DNA from 3 places in the Lentzea roselyniae genome. Region 2 is predicted to be linked to each of the others. Evidence: predicted binding sites of a transcription regulator. Region 2 holds the regulator's gene; each other region holds the start of a gene.
The links. Region 2 encodes HspR, which represses chaperone genes until heat shock. Its sites were predicted from a motif close to ANNTTGAGTNNNNNNNACTCAANNT; they were not measured.

Region 1 (6,359 bases), on a different contig from region 2:
CACTTCGGACTCGTACCCGGCACCGGTGACTTCACGCCGTCCTGGCTCGACCGGCTGGCGGGTGTGCCGAAGTCGACGGGGGTTCCGCCGCTCGCCGACTGGATCGCCGACCAGCTCGACGCGCTGGCCGGCACCTCGCACGCGTTGACGTTCGGCGATCTCGGCGACATCAACCTCGTCCTGATGACGACCGATCTGTCTCAGGGGCGGCCGTACCGGTTGCCGTTCAAGGAAAGCTGGCAGTACTGCGAGGAGTGTCTCGGGTACGTGCTGCCGCGCCGGGTCGTCGAGCAGATGAACGGCGCCGAGGCGGACTCGAACTGCCCGCTGCACGAGCGCATGCCGTTGCGGTCGCTGCCCGCACGGGACCAGCTGCCGGTCGTGCTGGCCGTGCGGATGAGCCTGTCGTTCCCCGGCCTGATCGCCGCCGTGCCGCTGTGCCGGGACGGGCGCGTGCACTGGTTCTCCGACGGCGGCATTACCAGCAACTTCCCCATCCACTTCTTCGACTCGCTGCTGCCGCGCTGGCCCACGTTCGGCCTTAGCCTGCAGTCCTACCCGAACGGCGACACGGCCGAGGTGTGGCTGCCGGAGCAGGACGCGTCGACCAAGGGCACGCGCTACGCGTCGTTGACGTCAATGCCGCGCTTCCTGCTGTCCATCCTGGACACGTTCCTGGACTGGCGGGACACCATGCAGTCCGGGCTGCCCGGCTACCGCGGTCGGATCGCGCACGTGCGGCAGGCCGACGACGAGGGCGGCACGAACCTGTTCATGCCGCCGGCCACGATCAAGAAGCTGGCGCTGCGCGGCCAGCGTGCCGGTGACCTGCTGCGCGAACGGTTCGAGCAGCAGCACAACACCGACCGCTACCGCTGGATCCGGCTGCGCCTGGCCCTGCGCGAGTACCAGGAGCTCGGCGCGCAGGCCGAGGACCGCGAGGCGATGTACTCCGAGCTGCTCGCGCGGTTCCAGATCCCGGAGGCGCTGCACGAGTGGTTCCGCACTCCCCCGGCCGGCGGTGACCCGTACCGGGCGGAGATCGAGCTCGCCCTGGACGACGTCGGCAGGCTGAAGGACGACGGACCGTTCGACGGCGTACCGCCCGTGGATCCGGATTTGCGGCTGACACCGCCCGAGTAGGCGGGTTAGCCTGAGTTCATGACGCGATTCAGCCACCCCCGACCCGCGGCGGTGGCGCGCGCCTAGAACCTTCCCGTTGGTCGGGGGACTCCGCAACCCATCCGACCACGCAGAACGGGAAACCCATGTACCGCACCGATGAACTCGTGCACGCCCTGAACGTCCGCGACCTCACCGACCCCGCGCAGGGCCCGCACGCGATGCAGCTGCTGATCGCCGATCTCAAGACCGCGCTGGACAACCCCGAGGAAGTCCGCCACCACCCGCTCGTTCCGGTGGAGCACAACTACGAGCACCTCGGTTATCCCGCCGACGCGGTCACCAGGGACGCCCGCTACACCAGGTACGTCAGCGAAACGTGCATGCTGCGCAGCCACACCACGGCGATGATCCCGCCGGCACTGCGCACCGCCGTTCCGGACGTCACGCTGCTCTGTCCGGGCCTCGTCTACCGCCGCGACACGGTCGACCGCCTGCACACCGGCACACCGCATCAGCTCGACGTCTGGCGGATCTCGCACAACGAGGAACGGTTGGAAGACCTCATCGACACGGTCGTCACAACGTTGTTGCCCGGCAAGCGATATCGCACGATCGACGCCCAACACCCGTACACCACGCACGGCAAGCAGATCGACGTGTGGCACGACGGCCAGTGGGTCGAGGTCGGCGAGTGCGGGCTGGCCGCGCGTCACGTCCTGAAACACCACCCGCACGGCCTGGCGATGGGTCTCGGGCTGGACCGGATCCTCATGCTGCGCAAGGGAATCCCGGACATCCGCCTGCTGCGCAACGGTGACCCGCGCATCGCGTCGCAGATGCTGGACCTGGCCGAGTACCGCCCGATCTCACGGCATCCGGCCGCGATCAGGGACATCTCGATCATGGCGCACGAGAGCGAGGACATCGAGACGCTCGGCGACCGGATCCGCGCGCTGGTACCGGAGGACGTCATCGAGGAGATCACGATCCTCGGCGAGACGCGGACGGAAGACCTGCCGGAACACGTCCAGCGACGGCTGGAAGCCAGGCCTGGCCAGAAGAACGTGCTCATCCGCGTGACGATGAGGGCGCCGGAACGCACCCTCACCGACCGCGAGACGAACAAGATGCGGGACCGCCTGCTTCAGGGCTTGCGGGCGACAGCGCCGTAGATGGCCGTGTGGTCCTCGAAGGAGTCCGGGCGCCAGTCGTTCACCGGCACGACGCCCGGTTCCAGCAGTTCGAGCCCGTCGAAGAACCTGCTCACCTCGGCGTGCGTGCGGATGGCGAGCTTGTTGTCGGAGCTGCTGTAGATCTTGGCGATCTCGCGGGCCTCCGCCCTCTCCTCATCGCTCAGGGTGTCCCAGGTGGCGTGCGTGATCGCCAGGTACGAGCCGGACGGCAGCGCGGCCATGTACTCGGCGACCTTGCCGTACGGATCGTCCTCGTCCGGAACGAAGTGCAGTGCCGCGATGATCAGCACGCCGACCGGGCGCGAGAAGTCGAGGTGCTCGCGGGCTCCGGCCAGCACCGTGGACGTCGCGCGCAGGTCGGCGAGGAGCGCGGTGGCGTGGTCGTTGTCGGCCAGCAGGGCGTTGCTGTGCGAGACGGCGACCGGCTCGACGTCGACGTACACGACGCGGGCCGACGGGTTGTCCTGCTGGGCGATCTCGTGGACGTTGCCCACGGTGGGGATGCCGGAGCCCAGGTCGAGGAACTGGTCGATTCCCTCGGCGACGAGGTGGCGGACGACCCTGCGCAGGAACGAGCGGTTCGCCTGCGCGCTCTGCGCGACGCCCGGGAAGATCTGCTCCACCTGCTTGGCGGCAGCACGGTCGGCTTCGAAGTTGTGCGAGCCGCCCAGGTAGTAGTCGTACATCCGCGCCACGCTCGGACGTGTGACGTCGACCGTGGCCGGGACCCACTTCAGCTCTTCCATCACGGGCGCATCCTCGCTCGTGTGCACACGGGTGTCCACCGCCAGCCGAGTGTGCACGGATCGTGTCCTGGCTGCTCGCTGACAGCGAACACCTGAAGGGAACACCACCACGCTCCAGTTGGTTGAGCGGTACAGACTCAACTTTGGAGGGTGATGTGATGGGCGAGACGTTGGCCCTGCCGGTGCTGCCGCTCGACGACGTTGTGGTGCTCCCCGGCATGGTGGTGCCGATCCGCATCTCCGGTGCGGACGCCAGCGCCGAGGCCCGCGCGGCCGTCGACGCGGCCACGACCGCGGCAAATCATCAAGTGCTCCTGGTCCCGCGTCTGGACGGGAAGTACGCCTCGGTCGGCACACTGGCCGAGATCGAGCAGGTGGGACGCCTGCCCGGCGGCGAGCGCGCCGCCGTCGTGCGCGGCACCAAGCGCGTGCGCATCGGCACGGGCACGACGGGGCCGGGCGCGGCGCTGTGGGTGAACTCGACGATCGCGGACGAGTCCCCGATCACCGACCGGACGCGGGAGCTCGCGAAGCAGTACCGCGCGCTCGTGACGAACATCCTGCAGACGCGTGGCGCCTGGCAGATGGTCGACTCGGTGCAGCAGATCAGCGACCCGTCGGCGCTGGCCGACCTCGCCGGTTACGCCTCCTACCTCGACGAGAAGCAGAAGATCTGGCTGCTGGAGACGAGCGACGTCACCACCCGGCTGGAGAAGCTCGTCGAGTGGGGTCAGGCGCACCTGACCGAACTCGACGTCAACGAGACGATCGCCAAGGACGTCAAGGAAGGCGTCGAGAAGCAGCAGCGGGAGTTCCTGCTGCGCCAGCAGATGGCCGCGATCCGCAAGGAGCTGGCCGAGCTCGACGGCAAGCCGGCCTCCGAGCAGGAGGACTACCGGGCGCGCGTCGAGGCCGCGAGCCTGCCGGAGAAGGTCGAGAAGGCCGCGCTGGCCGAGGTCGACAAGCTGGAGCGCACCTCCGAGCAGTCGCCCGAGGTGGGCTGGATCCGGACGTGGCTCGACACCGTTCTCGAGATGCCGTGGAACGAGCGGACCGAGGACTCCTACGACATCAAGGCCGCGCGTGAGGTGCTCGACGCGGACCACTCCGGTCTGGACGACGTGAAGCAGCGCATCACCGAGTACCTGGCCGTGCGCAAGCGTCGTGCCGACCGCGGCATGGGCGTCGTCGGCGGACGTCGTTCCGGCGCCGTGCTGGCTCTCGTCGGCCCTCCCGGCGTCGGCAAGACGTCGCTCGGCGAGTCCGTGGCACGGGCGATGGGCCGCAAGTTCGTCCGCGTGGCGCTCGGTGGCGTGCGTGACGAGGCCGAGATCCGCGGTCACCGCCGCACGTACGTCGGCGCGCTGCCGGGCCGGATCGTCCGTGCGATCAGCGAGGCCGGTTCGATGAACCCGGTCGTGCTGCTCGACGAGATCGACAAGGTCGGCTCCGACTACCGCGGCGACCCCACGGCGGCGTTGCTCGAGGTGCTGGACCCGGCGCAGAACCACACGTTCCGCGACCACTACCTGGAGGTCGAGCTCGACCTCTCGGACGTGGTGTTCCTCGCGACCGCGAACGTGCTGGAGTCGATCCCGGCGCCGTTGCTCGACCGCATGGAACTGGTGCAGCTCGACGGCTACACCGAGGACGAGAAGGTCACGATCGCCAGCGAGCACCTGCTGCCGCGGCAGATCGAACGCGCCGGCCTCGAACCCGAGGACGTCACGTTCGACAAGCCCGCGCTGCACCAGCTGGCGAGCGAGTACACGCGGGAAGCCGGTGTGCGGCAACTGGAACGGGCCCTCGCGCGGATCCTGCGCAAGGTCACCGCGAAGGTCGCGCTGGGTGACTCGGAGCTGCCCGTCACGGTCGACCAGCCGTCGCTGAAGTCGTACCTCGGCAGCCCGAAGAACACGCCGGAGCCGGCCGAGCGCACCTCGGTTCCCGGTGTGGCAACGGGTCTGGCCGTCACGGGTGTCGGTGGCGACGTGCTGTTCATCGAAGCCTCGCTGGCCCCCAAGGACACCGGCGCGTCCGGCGTCACGCTGACCGGCCAGCTGGGCGACGTGATGAAGGAGTCCGCGCAGATCGCGTTGTCGTACCTGCGTTCGCACGACGACAAGGCGGCGGCCCTGGAAGGCCGTGGAGTGCACATCCACGTGCCGGCGGGCGCGGTGCCGAAGGACGGTCCGTCGGCCGGCGTCACGATGACGACGGCGCTGGCGTCGCTGCTGTCGGGCCGCCCGGTGCGCTCGGACGTGGCGATGACGGGTGAGATCTCGCTGACCGGCCGGGTGCTGCCGATCGGTGGCGTCAAGCAGAAGCTGCTCGCCGCCCACCGCGCGGGCATCACGACGGTGCTGCTGCCCCAGCGCAACGAGCCGGACCTGGAGGACGTGCCGGAGTCGGTGCGGGAGCAGCTGACCGTGCACTTCGTCTCGGACGTGGCCGAGGTGCTGGAGCACGCGCTCTCGAAGGAGGTCGTTGCCACCGTTGCGGCGTAACGGTTTCCAGCTGGAACCCCTCGTGGGGCAGTAGCGGCGACTACTGCCCCACGAGGCTTTTCCGCTTACAGGCCGACGTCGATGACGAGCCTGTTCGGGTTCGTCAGCGTGAAGACCCGGTGCCAGGCGTTGGCATTGGTGTAGCCGACGGCGATGCCCAGCGTGGCCTCGAAGTCGCACGTGAGCGCGACCCTGTTGACGGGGTTGAGGTTGGGCGTCGCGAAGTTCCGCGACCCGGTGTAGGTCGGGTTGCCGTTGTCGTCGTGCGCGGCGGCGCCGATGAGGGTGACCGCGAGGATCTCCGTGCTGCCCGGCATGTCGACCGGGTTGCCGGAACCGCAGTTCGCGACACTGGTGACCTCGCGGACCCGGTGTTCCGTCGGCAGGCCGGACAGGTCCAGCACCACCCGGCTGAAGCCGGGGTGCTGGCCGGTCCTGATGTTCGACAGCGTGGGCGTGCTCTGCGCCGACGCCAGCGGGACGAACGTGAAGACCGTCAGCACTGCCACCAACACCGCGACCAGACGTCTGTTCATCTTCGTGCGCCCTCTCAGGGCTCCTTGACACTCAATTGGACGTGACTCGGAACACAGTTGCGTCAGTGCTTGATGTCGACCACGTACCGGAGGGGGTTGTCCAGGAAGTAGGCCTCGTAGGTCGCGTTCCGGTGCCCCACACCGATCGCGATCGACAGGTCCGCCTCGAAGTCGCACGTGAACACGACGCTCTGCGCGGTCCCCAGTCCCGTCGTGATGTTGCGCGGCCCCGTGTAGGAGTGCCCGTCGGCC
Region 2 (6,359 bases):
GCGATCCCGCCGGCGAGCAGTTCGAGAATCTCGTCCTGGCCGCCGAACAACACCTCGCGCTTGTCCCGGAAGTGCCGGAAGTACGTGCTCTTCGTGAGCCCCGCCCGTTCGGCGATCTGCGCGACCGCGGTGTTCTCGTACCCCTGCTCGCTGAACAGGTCGAGTGCGGCGCGCACCAACCGATCCCGCGCGTCCGGTTCCCATCGACCCATGACGCCATCCTAAGTGATGCGACTTAGTCCCATCACTCTGCTACGGTTGATAAGACCAAGTCCCATCACTTGAGGAAGTGCTCATGAAGGTCTTCGTCACGGGCGCCAGCGGCCATGTCGGCTCCGCGCTGGTCCCGGAACTCCTGCAGGCCGGCCATCGGGTCGTCGGACTGGCCCGCTCGGACGCCTCCGCCGCCAAGCTCACCGACCTCGGCGCGGCGGTCCAGCGCGGCGACCTCGACGACCTGGACGGCCTGCGCAAGGGCGCGGCCGAGGCCGACGCGGTGATCCACCTGGCGTTCAAGCACGAGGAGATGTTCGCGGGCGACTACGCCGGTGCGTCCGCCGCCGATCTCGCGGTGGTCCGTGCGTTCATCGACGAGCTGTCCGGCACCGGCAAGGCGCTGATCGGCACCGCCGGCACGCTGTCGTACTCCGGCCTGGGCCGCACCGTCACCGAAGAGGAACGGGTCCCGGACGACCACAGCCGCGGCACCGCCCGAAACCTGATCATCGACGCGGCCGGCGTGCGCGGCGCGGTCGCCGTGCTGCCACCGACCGTCCACAGTGAACTGGACACGGCCGGCTTCATCCCGCTGCTGGTGAAGGTCGCACGCACCACGGGGATCTCCGGCTACCCCGGCGACGGCACCAACCGCTGGTCGGCCACGCACACGCTGGACGTGGCGCGGCTCTACCGGCTGGCCGTGGAGAAGGCTCCCGCCGGCTCGGTGCTGCACGCGGTCGCCGAGGAAGCGGTGCCGCTGCGGGAGATCGCCGAGGTGATCGGACGAAAGCTGAACGTGCCGGTGGAAAGCATCCCCGCCGAACGTGCGGTGGAGCACTTCGGCCCGCTCGCGAACATGGTCGCGCGTGACGCACCCACGTCCAGTGCGCGCACGAAAGCGCTGCTGGGCTGGGAAACGAAGGAACCCGGCCTTCTCGCGGATCTGGAGGCCGGGTTCTACTTCGAGCAGCGGTGAGTCAGCGCCAGGCTTCGAGCGCCAGGTGCGCCTCGGAGAGCTCGCCGTCGGGATCGGGGCCGGTCAGCGCGGCTTCTTCGAGCACGGCAAGGGCTTCCGGCCCGCGCAGCCACTCGGCGAGCCGTCCGGCGCGGTCGAGGCGATCCGCGCACTCTCGCACGAGGCCGGCCAGGGCTCGCGGCGTCGCCTCGTAGTACTCCTCGATCGCTCGCTGCTCCTGCGGATCACCATTCTGGTGAGCCGAGTTCGCGAGTCCCAGCCAGAAGAAGTCCGCGTCGAGCGCGCCCTCGGCGATCAGCTCCAGCACGCGCGGAAGCAGGTACCGCACAAAGGTCTCGTCGCCGATCGTGCCCGAGCGCAACCAGTACTTTTCGACGTGGCCGGCAGGCAGGTCGCGCAACGGCACGGTGGTGAAGGGGGCGACGTCCGCCGGGTCCACGCAGTGATCGCAATGGTCGACCACTGCAGGGCGGGGCGCCGCGAACACCTCGTAGAGACGCTCGATCACTTGCGGGGCTTGGGCTTCCACACGACGAGCGACGTCTCCTGCCGGATGGGGACGAGGTCCCGCCGGTAGGAGGCGTGCACCGCGGCAGCCGCGGAGTCCGCCGCCGCCAACGCCTGAGCCAGCTCCTGGGTCAGCTCGTTGACCCGTGCCCGCAGTGCGTCGACCTGGTTCTCCAGCTCGATGATCCGCTTGATCCCGGCGAGGTTCACGCCCTCCTCCTGGGAGAGCCGCTGGACCTCGCGCAGCAGCACGATGTCGCGCATCGAGTAGCGGCGGCCACCGCCCGAAGTGCGGCCGGGCGACACCAGACCCATCCGGTCGTAGGACCGCAGCGTCTGGGCGTGCAGACCGGACAGCTGCGCCGCCACTGAGATCACGAAGAAAGGTGTGTCCTCGTCAGTTCCAGGAGGGAACGGAAAACCCACGGAACTCACCGCCCTTCGAGAAGTGCGTTCAGATCACCACGGGGATCGTGGTCCTTCGTGACGTCGGCGTACGCCTCGAGCGCCTTGCGGGCCTCGGACGACAGGTTGTTCGGCACCGCGACCTCCAGGGTGATCAGGAGATCACCGGAGGTGCCGTCGCGCTTGGTGATCCCCTTGCCCCGAGCCCGCAGCACCCGCCCGGAGGCGGTGCCGGCGGGCACCTTCAAGGTCACCTTGCCGTCCAGCGTCGGGACGGTCAACGTCGTGCCCAGAGCCAGCTCCGGGAAGGTCATCGGCGCCGTGAGCGTCAGATCGTTGCCCTGGCGCCCGAAGACGCTGTGCGGGTTGACGTGCACGCGCACGAACAGGTCGCCGGCGGGGCCACCGTTGCGGCCGGGTTCGCCTTGTCCCGCAAGGCGAATGCGCTGGCCGTCGTCGACGCCCGACGGGATCCGCACGGTCAGCGTGCGGGTGCGGGTGCTGACGCCGTCGCCACCGCACTCGGGGCACGGGTCGTCGATGATCCGGCCGGTGCCGCGGCAGTCGCGGCACGGCTCGCTGAACGCGAACGCGCCCTGCGAGCGAGTCACCAGACCGGAACCCGAACAGGTCGCACAGGCGTGCGGCGTCGTGCCCGGCTTGGCGCCGGAGCCGCCACACTTCGTGCAGGCGGCGGGGGACGACAGGCGCAGCGGCACCGTCGCTCCCTTCACCGCCTCGGTGAAGTCGATGCGGACGTCGGTCTCGACGTCCTCGCCACGGCGCGGGCGCGTGGCGGAGGCCGTCCCGCCACCACCGCGCCGGTTGAACAGGCCGCCGAGCAGGTCGCCCAGGCCGCCGCCACCGGTGCCCTGCGCGGCACGGCCGAACAGGTCGTTGACGTCGAAGCCACCCCCGCCGCCGAAGCCGCCGGGAAAGCCACCGCCGCCCGCGAACAGGCGCCGGGCCTCGTCGTACTGCTTGCGCTTGGCCGGGTCCGACAGCACGCCATAAGCCTCGGAGACCGCCTTGAAGCGGGCCTCGGCCTTGGCGTCGCCGGGGTTCGCGTCGGGGTGCAGCTCGCGGGCGAGCTTGCGGTACGACTTCTTGATCTCGTCCGCCGACGCGTCGGAGGAGACGCCCAACTCGCGGTAGAAGTCCTTTTCGATCCAGTCCCTAGCACTCACCGGACGTCTCCTCCCTTCCGTCAGCTCTCTTCGGCCTGCGGTGCGGCGGCGGCGGGCTCGTGGTCGGTCACCGCGACGAGCGCGGGCCGGACGAGCTTGTCGCCGAACCGGTAGCCACGGCGCAGGACTGCCGTGACGGTCGGGCCGTCGACGTCCGGGGACGTGCTGTGCTGCACGGCCTCGTGCACCGACGGGTCGAACGCCTCACCCTCGTGCGCGAACGGCTCCAGGCCGGTCTTCTGCAGAGTGGACACGAGCTTGTCCGCCACCGCCTTGAACGCGCCGGTCAGGTCGCCGTGCGCGGCGGCCCGTTCGACGTCGTCCAGCACGGAGAGCAGCTCCGCGGCCACGGACGCCTTCGCGTTGTTGATCACCGCTTCGCGATCGCGTTCCACCCGCTTGCGGTAGTTCGCGTACTCGGCGGTGAGCCGTTGCAGGTCGGCGGTGCGCTCGTCGAGCTGGGTCTTCAGCTCGGCGGCCACCTCGTCCACGATCTCCGCAACGACCGGAGCGTCTTCCACCGGAGCAGCGCCTTCTTCCTCGGTGGTCGCGTCGGCCGGCGCCCGGACCTCCCCCGTTTCGGGGTCGATCCGGCGCCGGTCGTTCACGACTACCTGAGGCTGCTCCTCGTCAGGGGCGGCGTGCCTCGGCTCGGTCACTTCTTCTCGTCCTCGTCCACGATCTCGGCGTCGACGACGTCGTCCTGGCCGGCCTTGGCACCCGCACCGGCACCCGGCGCGTCCGTACCAGGAGCCTCGGCACCGGCGGCACCCGGAGCGTTGGCGTAGATCGCCTGACCGATGGCCTGGGACTCGGTCGCGAGCTTCTCCACCGCGGCCTTGATGGCGTTGATGTCGGTGCCCTTGAGCGCCTCGTTCGCCTCGGCGATCGCGGCGGTGACCTTCTCCTTGATGTCGGACGGGAGCTTGTCGTCGTTCTCCTTGACGACCTTCTCCGTCTGGTACACGAGCGTCTCGGCCTGGTTGCGGACCTCGGCCTCCTCGCGGCGGCGCTTGTCCTCCTCCGCGTGGGCCTCAGCGTCCTTGACCATGCGGTCGATGTCCTCCTTCGGCAGCGCGGAGCCACCGGTGATGGTCATCGACTGTTCCTTGCCAGTGCCCAGGTCCTTCGCGAAGACGTGCACGATGCCGTTCGCGTCGATGTCGAAGGTGACCTCGATCTGCGGCACGCCGCGCGGGGCCGGGGGCAGGCCGGTCAGCTCGAACATGCCGAGCTTCTTGTTGTGCGCCGCGATCTCGCGCTCGCCCTGGAAGACCTGGATCTGCACGGACGGCTGGTTGTCGTCGGCCGTCGTGAAGGTCTCCGAGCGCTTGGTCGGGATCGTGGTGTTGCGCTCGATCAGCTTGGTCATGATGCCGCCCTTGGTCTCGATGCCGAGGGACAGCGGGGTGACGTCGAGCAGCAGGACGTCCTTGACCTCGCCCTTGAGGACACCGGCCTGCAGGGCGGCGCCGACGGCGACGACCTCGTCCGGGTTCACGCCCTTGTTGGGCTCGCGGCCGCCGGTCAGCTCCTTCACGAGCTCCGCGACGGCGGGCATGCGGGTCGAGCCACCGACGAGCACGACGTGGTCGATGTCGCCGACGGAGATGCCGGCGTCCTTGATCACGTTGTTGAACGGCGCACGGGTGCGGTCGAGCAGGTCGGACGTGATCCGCTGGAACTCGGCGCGCGACAGCGTCTCGTCGAGGAACAGCGGGTTCTTGTCCGCGTCGACCGTGATGTACGGCAGGTTGATGCTCGCGGTGCTGGAGCTGGACAGCTCGATCTTGGCCTTCTCCGCAGCCTCACGGATGCGCTGCAGGGCCATCTTGTCCTTGGTCAGGTCGATGCCGTTGGCCTGCTTGAAGCGGTCCACCAGCCAGTCGACGACGCGCTGGTCCCAGTCGTCGCCACCGAGGTGGTTGTCACCACTCGTGGCACGAACCTCGACCACGCCGTCACCGAGCTCGAGCAGCGAGACGTCGAACGTGCCGCCACCGAGGTCGAAGACCAGGATGGTCTGCTCCTTCTCGCCCTTGTCGAGGCCGTAGGCCAGCGCGGCCGACGTCGGCTCGTTGACGATGCGGAGCACGTTGAGGCCCGCGATCTGGCCGGCCTCCTTGGTGGCCTGGCGCTGCGCGTCCTCGAAGTAGGCGGGGACGGTGATGACGGCGTCGGTGATCTCCTCGCCCAGGTACGCCTCGGCGTCGCGCTTGAGCTTCATCAGCACGCGCGCGCTGATCTCCTGCGAGGTGTACTGCTTGCCGTCGATCTCATCGGTCTTCCAGTTGGTGCCGATGTGCCGCTTCACCGAGCGGATGGTGCGGTCGACGTTCGTGACAGCCTGGTTCTTCGCGGGCTGACCCACGAGAACCTCGCCGTTCTTGGCGAACGCGACGATGGACGGGGTCGTCCTCGAGCCCTCCGAGTTGGCGATGACCGTCGGCTCACCGCCTTCGAGGACGGCGACGACGGAGTTGGTCGTCCCGAGGTCGATGCCGACTGCACGCGCCATTGGAGTTCCTTCCGCTAGTACTTGTTGAGCGTTGCTGGCTCAAGTTTGCCATCTTGCCCAACGTTGAGCCTACTCGACTCAAGCTTTCTGACTGAACCAACGGCTGGCCAGATCTGGTTGTTCCCTCAGAACGCGCCGAGGACCACCCCTTGTGGAGTGGCCCTCGACACATTCGCCCTGGTTCGGCAGGCCTCACACGGCCAGCACCTTCACGTTCCCCGAGTCGGCCGTCAGCTTGAGCTCGTACTTCGCCGCCGGGTCGGTCGGCACGTCGACCCTGCGATCCCCTCTGCCGGACTCGGCGGTGACCCGGTACGGGCCGGCGGAACTCGGCACCCGCACCGTCAGGTTGCCCGAGCCCGTGACGACGCGGACCGTGCGTGCCGAGACGAAGTTCAGCTCCACGTTGCCGGAGTCGGCGTCCGCGGTCACGTCGTTGTCCAGCGCGGTGCCGCTGATGTTGCCCGAGCCCGTGTTGGCCAGGACCTTGCCCTGCAGCTGGTCCAGCGTGATGTTGCCGGAGCCCAGGTCGGCGGTGACGCTGCCC
Region 3 (6,359 bases), on a different contig from region 2:
GGACACACCCAGGACAATACATCAATCCAGCTTGATGTATCCCTCAGACTTCGCGGCCCACAATCAGGCCGGTGTTGTCGTCCAGCACGTCGACCCTGACCGTGTCGCCGTCCCGCACCTCACCGGCCAGCAACTCCTTCGCCAGCTGGTCACCGATCGCCGACTGCACCAGCCGCCGCAGCGGCCGGGCCCCGTACACCGGGTCGAAGCCGTTCAACGCCAGCCAGTCGCGAGCGGAGGCCGTGACGTCCAGGCTCAACCGCCGGGCAGCGAGCCGGTCCGCCAGCCTGGCGATCTGGATGTCCACAATGGACGTCAGCTCCTCGGTCGCCAGCGCGTGGAACACCACGACGTCGTCGAGCCGGTTCAGGAACTCCGGCTTGAAGTGCCGCTGCACCACCGCCATGACGGCGTCGCGGCGCTCCACCTCCGTCAGCGACGGGTTGGCGATCGCGGTGGACCCCAGGTTCGAGGTCAGCACCAGGATCGTGTTGCGGAAGTCCACGGTCCGGCCCTGGCCGTCGGTCAGGCGGCCGTCGTCCAGCACTTGCAGCAGCACGTCGAACACGTCCGGGTGCGCCTTCTCGACCTCGTCCAGCAGCACCACGGAGTACGGGCGGCGGCGCACCGACTCGGTCAGCTGGCCGCCCTGGTCGTAGCCGATGTAGCCGGGAGGCGCTCCGACCAGGCGGGCCACCGAGTGCTTCTCGGAGTACTCGCTCATGTCGATGCGGATCATCGCCCGCTCGTCGTCGAACAGGAACGCGGCCAACGCCTTCGCCAGCTCGGTCTTGCCGACGCCGGTGGGGCCGAGGAACAGGAACGAACCCGTCGGGCGGTCCGGGTCGGCGACGCCGGCACGGGTGCGGCGCACGGCGTCCGAGACGACCCGCACGGCCTCGGCCTGGCCGACGACGCGGCGGCTGAGCTCGTCCTCCATCCGCAGCAGCTTGGCGGTCTCGCCCTCCAGCAGGCGACCGGCCGGAATGCCGGTCCACGCCGACACGACGTCGGCGACGTCGTCCGGGCCGACTTCCTCCTTGAGCATCGCGGCGTCCTGAGTGGACGCTTCGGAGGCCGCCTCGAGTTCCTTCTCCAGCGCGGGAATCCGGCCGTACCGGAGCTCGGCCGCACGACCCAGGTCGCCGTCGCGCTCGGCGCGTTCGGACTCGCCGCGCAACGACTCCAGCTGTTCCTTCAGCGTCCGGACCTTGTCGATCGAGCCCTTCTCGTTCTGCCACCTCGCGGTCAGCACGGACAGCTCCTCGCGCTTCTCCGCCAGCTCGGCGCGCAGGGCGGAGAGCCGTTCCAGCGAGGCCACGTCCGACTCCTTGGACAGCGCCATCTCCTCGATCTCGAGACGGCGGACGGCACGCTCCACCGTGTCGATCTCGACGGGGCGCGAGTCGATCTCCATGCGGAGCCGGGACGCGGCCTCGTCGACGAGGTCGATCGCCTTGTCCGGCAGGAAGCGCGCGGTGATGTAGCGGTCCGACAACGTGGCCGCGGCGACGAGGGCGGCGTCGGTGATGCGCACGCCGTGGTGCACCTCGTACCGCTCCTTGAGGCCGCGCAGGATGCCGACCGTGTCCTCCACCGACGGCTCGCCGACCAGCACCTGCTGGAAGCGGCGTTCCAGGGCGGCGTCCTTCTCGATGTGCTCGCGGTACTCGTCCAGGGTCGTGGCACCGACCATGCGCAGTTCGCCGCGGGCCAGCATCGGCTTGATCATGTTGCCTGCGTCCATGGCGGACTCGCCGGTCGCGCCGGCGCCGACGATCGTGTGCAGCTCGTCGATGAACGTGATGACCTGGCCGGCCGAGTCGGTGATCTCCTTCAGGACGGCCTTGAGCCGCTCCTCGAACTCACCGCGGTACTTGGCGCCCGCGACCATCGAGCCGAGGTCGAGCGCCACGACGCGCTTGCCGCGCAGCGACTCCGGCACGTCACCGGCCACCACTCGCTGCGCCAGGCCCTCGACGATCGCCGTCTTGCCGACGCCGGGCTCGCCGATCAGCACGGGGTTGTTCTTGGTGCGCCGCGACAGCACCTGGACGACCCGGCGGATCTCGGCGTCACGGCCGATCACCGGGTCGAGCTCGCCCTTGCGGGCGCGTTCGGTCAGGTCGACGCCGTACTTCTCGAGCGCCTTGTACGTGCCCTCGGGGTCGGGCGAGGTGACGCGGGCAGACCCGCGCACCTTCTCGAACGCGTCCTTCAACGCGTCCGGCGTGGCACCGTGCCGGCGGAGCAGGTCGGCGACCTGGCCGCCGTGCTGCGCCAGCCCGACGAGCAGGTGCTCGGTGGACACGTACTCGTCGCCCATCTCGGTGGCGAGCTCCTGCGCCTTGCCGAGCACCCGCACGGCGTCGCGCGAGAACTGCGGCGCGGAGACGGTCGAGCCGGAGGCGCTGGGCAGCGAGCGGGAGAGCTGCTCGAGCTCCTTGCGCACCAGCGTCGGGTCGGCGCCCACCGCTGAGAGCAACGGCGCGGTCAACCCGTCCGTCTGCGCCAGCAGGGCGCCGAGCAGGTGCGCCGACCCCACGTCCGGGTTGCCGTTGAGGGTGGCTGCCTGCACAGCTGCGGAAACAGCCTGCTGAGTCTTCGTCGTCGGGTTGAAAGCGTCCATTCCTCCACCTCGTGGTCAGCCTCCAGCATGGACCATCATCCCGCACAACGTCAGAAAAGTTGAGTCTGTTCCGCTCAACTACGAGAACGTGACGGTCGTCCCGAAAACGCACGGCGATCCGAGCCCGTTGAGCGAAGATCAGCACCATGACCTCAACCATCCACAACGTCACCGTCGACGCCAGGAACGCCTACGAGCAGGCCTCGTGGTGGAGCCGGGTGCTCGGTCTGCCGATCCATCCCGACGACAACCCCGGCGACCCGGAGTGCCTGGTCACGCTGCCGAGCGGCATCCAGTACCTCTTCATCGAGGTGCCCGAGCCCAAGACGGTCAAGAACCGCGTCCACATCTGCCTGCAACCGACGGACGGCACCCGCGACGAGGAGGTCGAACGCCTGCTCGGCATCGGCGCGACGATCTACGAGGATCACCGCAAGCCGGACGGCACCGGCTGGGTCACCATGCACGACCCCGAGGGCAACGAGTTCTGTGTGGAACGCAGCGCAGCCGAACGCGCCGCGACCTCCTGATCGACGTCACTCGAAAGCACCAACAGCTTGTCCACAGCGGAGGTCGAGTTATCCACAATCCGCTGTTCAGTATCCACAGGTGAATCAGGTTCAGTGGCGACCGTCTGTGCACCAGAACCCGTTGGGGTGACATCCACCGAGTCACGCAGCGGTTGCTCCTTGATCAGCAGAACCGCGATCACCGTGAAGACCGCGAGACCGGCGGCGATCAGGAACAGCTCACCCATCGCATCGCCGTAGGAGTCCCGCACGACTGGGGAGAGGGAGCCGCGGTCGAGTGTCTTGGTGCTCACGTGGGCGGCGAGGACCGCGCCCAGCACCGAGACGCCGGCCGTCCCTCCCAGCGACCGCAGGAAGGTGGCGGTCGAACTCGCGGCGCCCAGGTCGGCCATGCCCACACCGTTCTGGACGGCCAGGACCAGGTTCTGCATGGTCAGCCCCACCCCGACGCCGACGAGCAGCAGGTACGCGCTCATCAGGGTCAGGTTCGTGGTGTGGTCGATCGTGCCCAGCAACGCCAGCCCGATGACCAGCGAGAACGCGCCCCAGACCAGGTAACCCTTCCACTTGCCGCTCCTGGCGATGAGCTGCCCGCTGACAGTGGACGAGATGCTCAGGCCGAGAACCAACGGCACCGTGAGCAGCCCTGCCTTCGTGGGCGAGAACCCGCGCGCGATCTGGAAGTACTGCCCCATGAACACCGATGCGCCGAACATCGCAGTACCGACCGCGATGCCACCGAGCATCGCCAGCACCACCGTCCGGTTCCTGAACAGGTGCAACGGGATGACCGGGGAGCTCGCCCGGCGCTCGACGAAGTAGGCGGTGACGAGGGCGAGCAGGGCACCACCTGCGAAGAGCGCGCTCTCCCTGCTCAGCCAGGCGAAGTCCTTGCCGGCGAAGGACACCCACATCAGCACCAGGCTCACGCCACCGGTGATCAGCGTGGCTCCCAGGTAGTCGATCTTGACGTGCCGCCTCTCGCCGGGCAGGTGCAGCGTCTTGTGCAGCACGGCCAGCGCCACGAGCGCCAGCGGCACGCAGACGAAGAAGCACCAGCGCCAGCCGGGCCAGTCGACGAGGAACCCGCCGACGAGCGGCCCGCCGACCGTGCCCGCGGAGATCACCATGCCGGTGTAGCCGCTGTAGCGGCCGCGTTCCCGCGGGCTCAGCAACGCACCGACCACGACCTGGCCGAGCGCCTGCACGCCACCCATGCCCAGGCCCTGGACGACCCGGAACGCGATGAGCTGCTCCATGTTCTGGCTCAGCCCCGACAGGACCGAGCCGACGACGAACAGCACGATGCTCGTCTGCAGCAGCATCTTCTTGTCGAAGAGGTCCGAGAGCTTGCCCCACAGCGGTGTACTGGCCGTGGAGGCGAGCAGCATCGACGTGATGACCCAGGTGTACTGGGTCTGGGTGCCCTTGAGCTCGGCCAGGATCGTCGGGAGAGCGTTCGAGACGATGGTGGAGCTGAGGATCGCGACGAGCAGCGCCACCCAGATGCCGGACAGGGCTTCGAGGATCTCCCGATGCGACGAGGGCCGGTTCAAGCACACCTCCAGTAATTAGTTGATGCTACGCAACTATATCTGGAGATAGTTAGCTAGAACAACTAGTTCGGCCGTCTACTGCGTCACGCAACGCCCGGGCCAGATCACCTTCGAGCTGCCTTCCCGAGGGCTCCGGCCAGGCGAAGTACTCGTCGTCCTCCCAGTGCGGCACGACGTGAAAGTGCAGGTGAGCGACGCTCTGTCCGGAACCGGGCCCACTCGCGTCGAGCACGCACACCCCGGACGCACCGAGCGCGGCCTTCATCGCCCGCGCCACACGCTGGACCATCAGCCGGCCGCCGTGAAGGCCGCCGGAGTCGCGTCGTGCACCCCCACCGAGTGCTCACGCGGCACCACCAGCGTGTGACCGGGAGCTAGAGCGCGGGTGGGGAACGGCAGGAACGCGACGGCGTCCGGCGCCCGCGCCACCCACCGGGCGGACAGGTCGCCGGACATGATCGAGCAGAAGACACAGGGCATGCCGCCATGTGACCAGATCAGCGGGTCACTCCGCGGTCTTGCCCGCCTTGACCCCGAAGTAGTCGCCGCCCTTGCGCTTCACGTCGTCGGTGCCCCAGTCACGCACCCGGTCGACCGGGATCATCCGCGGGATGTGCTTGCGGCAGTGGATGTAGGCCTCCTGCACCTCGACCACCACCCACCGCTCCACCTTCTTGTCCTCGGTGGGGATCTCCTCGCGCGGCGCGATCCGGGCGCGGCCGTTCACGTGCAGCCCGATCAGGTCGTCGGTGAAGTCCACCATCAGCATCCCGACGTGCGGGTTCTCCATGATGTTGCCCAGGGACGCCATCACGCCGTTGCCGCGGTACTCGGGGTACGCGACCGTCCGGGAGTCGATCACCTGGATGAACCCCGCCGGCCCGGCCCGCAGGGTGGAGTCGCACTCCCCGTCGGCATCAGCGGTCGAGATGAAGGCCATCTCCATCCGGCCGACGAACTCGGCCATCGCGGGGTTGAGGTGGTCCAGGACCTGGTCCGAGTAGAAGCGTGTGGCGCGGTCCGAGGTCTCCAGGGCACATTGGAGGAAGTGCTCTCCACGGGAGCCGGGTAGCTCAACACGGTCGGGTGAGGTGGTTTCAGTCAACTCAGGCGGGGACACGTGCCACACCGTTGCACGCAAGCGAGCAAGCCGGTACAGACGGATGCCCAGATTCACACTGTTGCGGTAACAACTAGTTGCGTACGGTAATCACACTTCGCTCGAAGGTGGCATCAAGGAACCAAACCCACCAATCAGGGGTTACTGTCCACCCTGTCGGGGGACGGATGCTTGACGAGGACTACCGCGCCTTGCTGGCGCCAATGAGAACGTGGAGACTGCGCGCGGACCATGACTGCGAACGCTGTGCTGAGCCCCATCCCTACCCCGCCCCACCGAGAACCCCCGCCCGGCGTCACCGCGATGGTGCGGATGATCCGGGAGAGCTTCGCGGTGGTGGAGCCGCACGCCGAAGAAGTGGCGAAGTTCTTCTACGGCATGCTCTTCTCGCTCTCGCCTGCCACACGCGAGATGTTCCCCGCGAACATGGAGGTGCAGCGGAGCCGTCTGCTGCGCGCCCTCGTGCACGTGGTGCAGATGGTCGACCGCCCGGACGACCTCATCCCCTTCCTCCGCCAGCTGGG

Region 1: the regulator HspR is predicted to act here: its motif matches at 3,184-3,208, upstream of lon (endopeptidase La).
Region 3: the regulator HspR is predicted to act here: its motif matches at 2,686-2,710, upstream of clpB (ATP-dependent chaperone ClpB).

Annotation. Positions count from the first base shown of each region.
Region 1 is NZ_BAABBE010000008.1:132,983-139,341, forward strand. Features, by position in the region: gene ABFX45_RS16460 (patatin-like phospholipase domain-containing protein) at 1-1,143, shown strand, start outside; gene srmL (PheS-related mystery ligase SrmL) at 1,269-2,297, shown strand; gene ABFX45_RS16470 (SAM-dependent methyltransferase) at 2,270-3,121, opposite strand; gene lon (endopeptidase La) at 3,223-5,571, shown strand; gene ABFX45_RS16480 (AMIN-like domain-containing (lipo)protein) at 5,637-6,107, opposite strand; gene ABFX45_RS16485 (AMIN-like domain-containing (lipo)protein) at 6,170-6,359, opposite strand, start outside.
Region 2 is NZ_BAABBE010000001.1:474-6,832, forward strand. Features, by position in the region: gene ABFX45_RS00010 (TetR/AcrR family transcriptional regulator) at 1-212, opposite strand, end outside; gene ABFX45_RS00015 (SDR family oxidoreductase) at 296-1,195, shown strand; gene ABFX45_RS00020 (hypothetical protein) at 1,197-1,703, opposite strand; gene ABFX45_RS00025 (heat shock protein transcriptional repressor HspR) at 1,700-2,128, opposite strand; gene dnaJ (molecular chaperone DnaJ) at 2,134-3,294, opposite strand; gene grpE (nucleotide exchange factor GrpE) at 3,315-3,953, opposite strand; gene dnaK (molecular chaperone DnaK) at 3,950-5,812, opposite strand; gene ABFX45_RS00045 (DUF4097 family beta strand repeat-containing protein) at 6,005-6,359, opposite strand, start outside.
Region 3 is NZ_BAABBE010000006.1:2,328-8,686, reverse strand. Features, by position in the region: gene clpB (ATP-dependent chaperone ClpB) at 44-2,629, opposite strand; gene ABFX45_RS11880 (VOC family protein) at 2,776-3,159, shown strand; gene ABFX45_RS11875 (MDR family MFS transporter) at 3,057-4,715, opposite strand; gene ABFX45_RS46415 (HIT family protein) at 4,765-5,004, opposite strand; gene ABFX45_RS11870 (HIT family protein) at 5,004-5,195, opposite strand; gene ABFX45_RS11865 (pyridoxamine 5'-phosphate oxidase family protein) at 5,221-5,844, opposite strand; gene ABFX45_RS11860 (FAD-binding oxidoreductase) at 6,139-6,359, shown strand, end outside.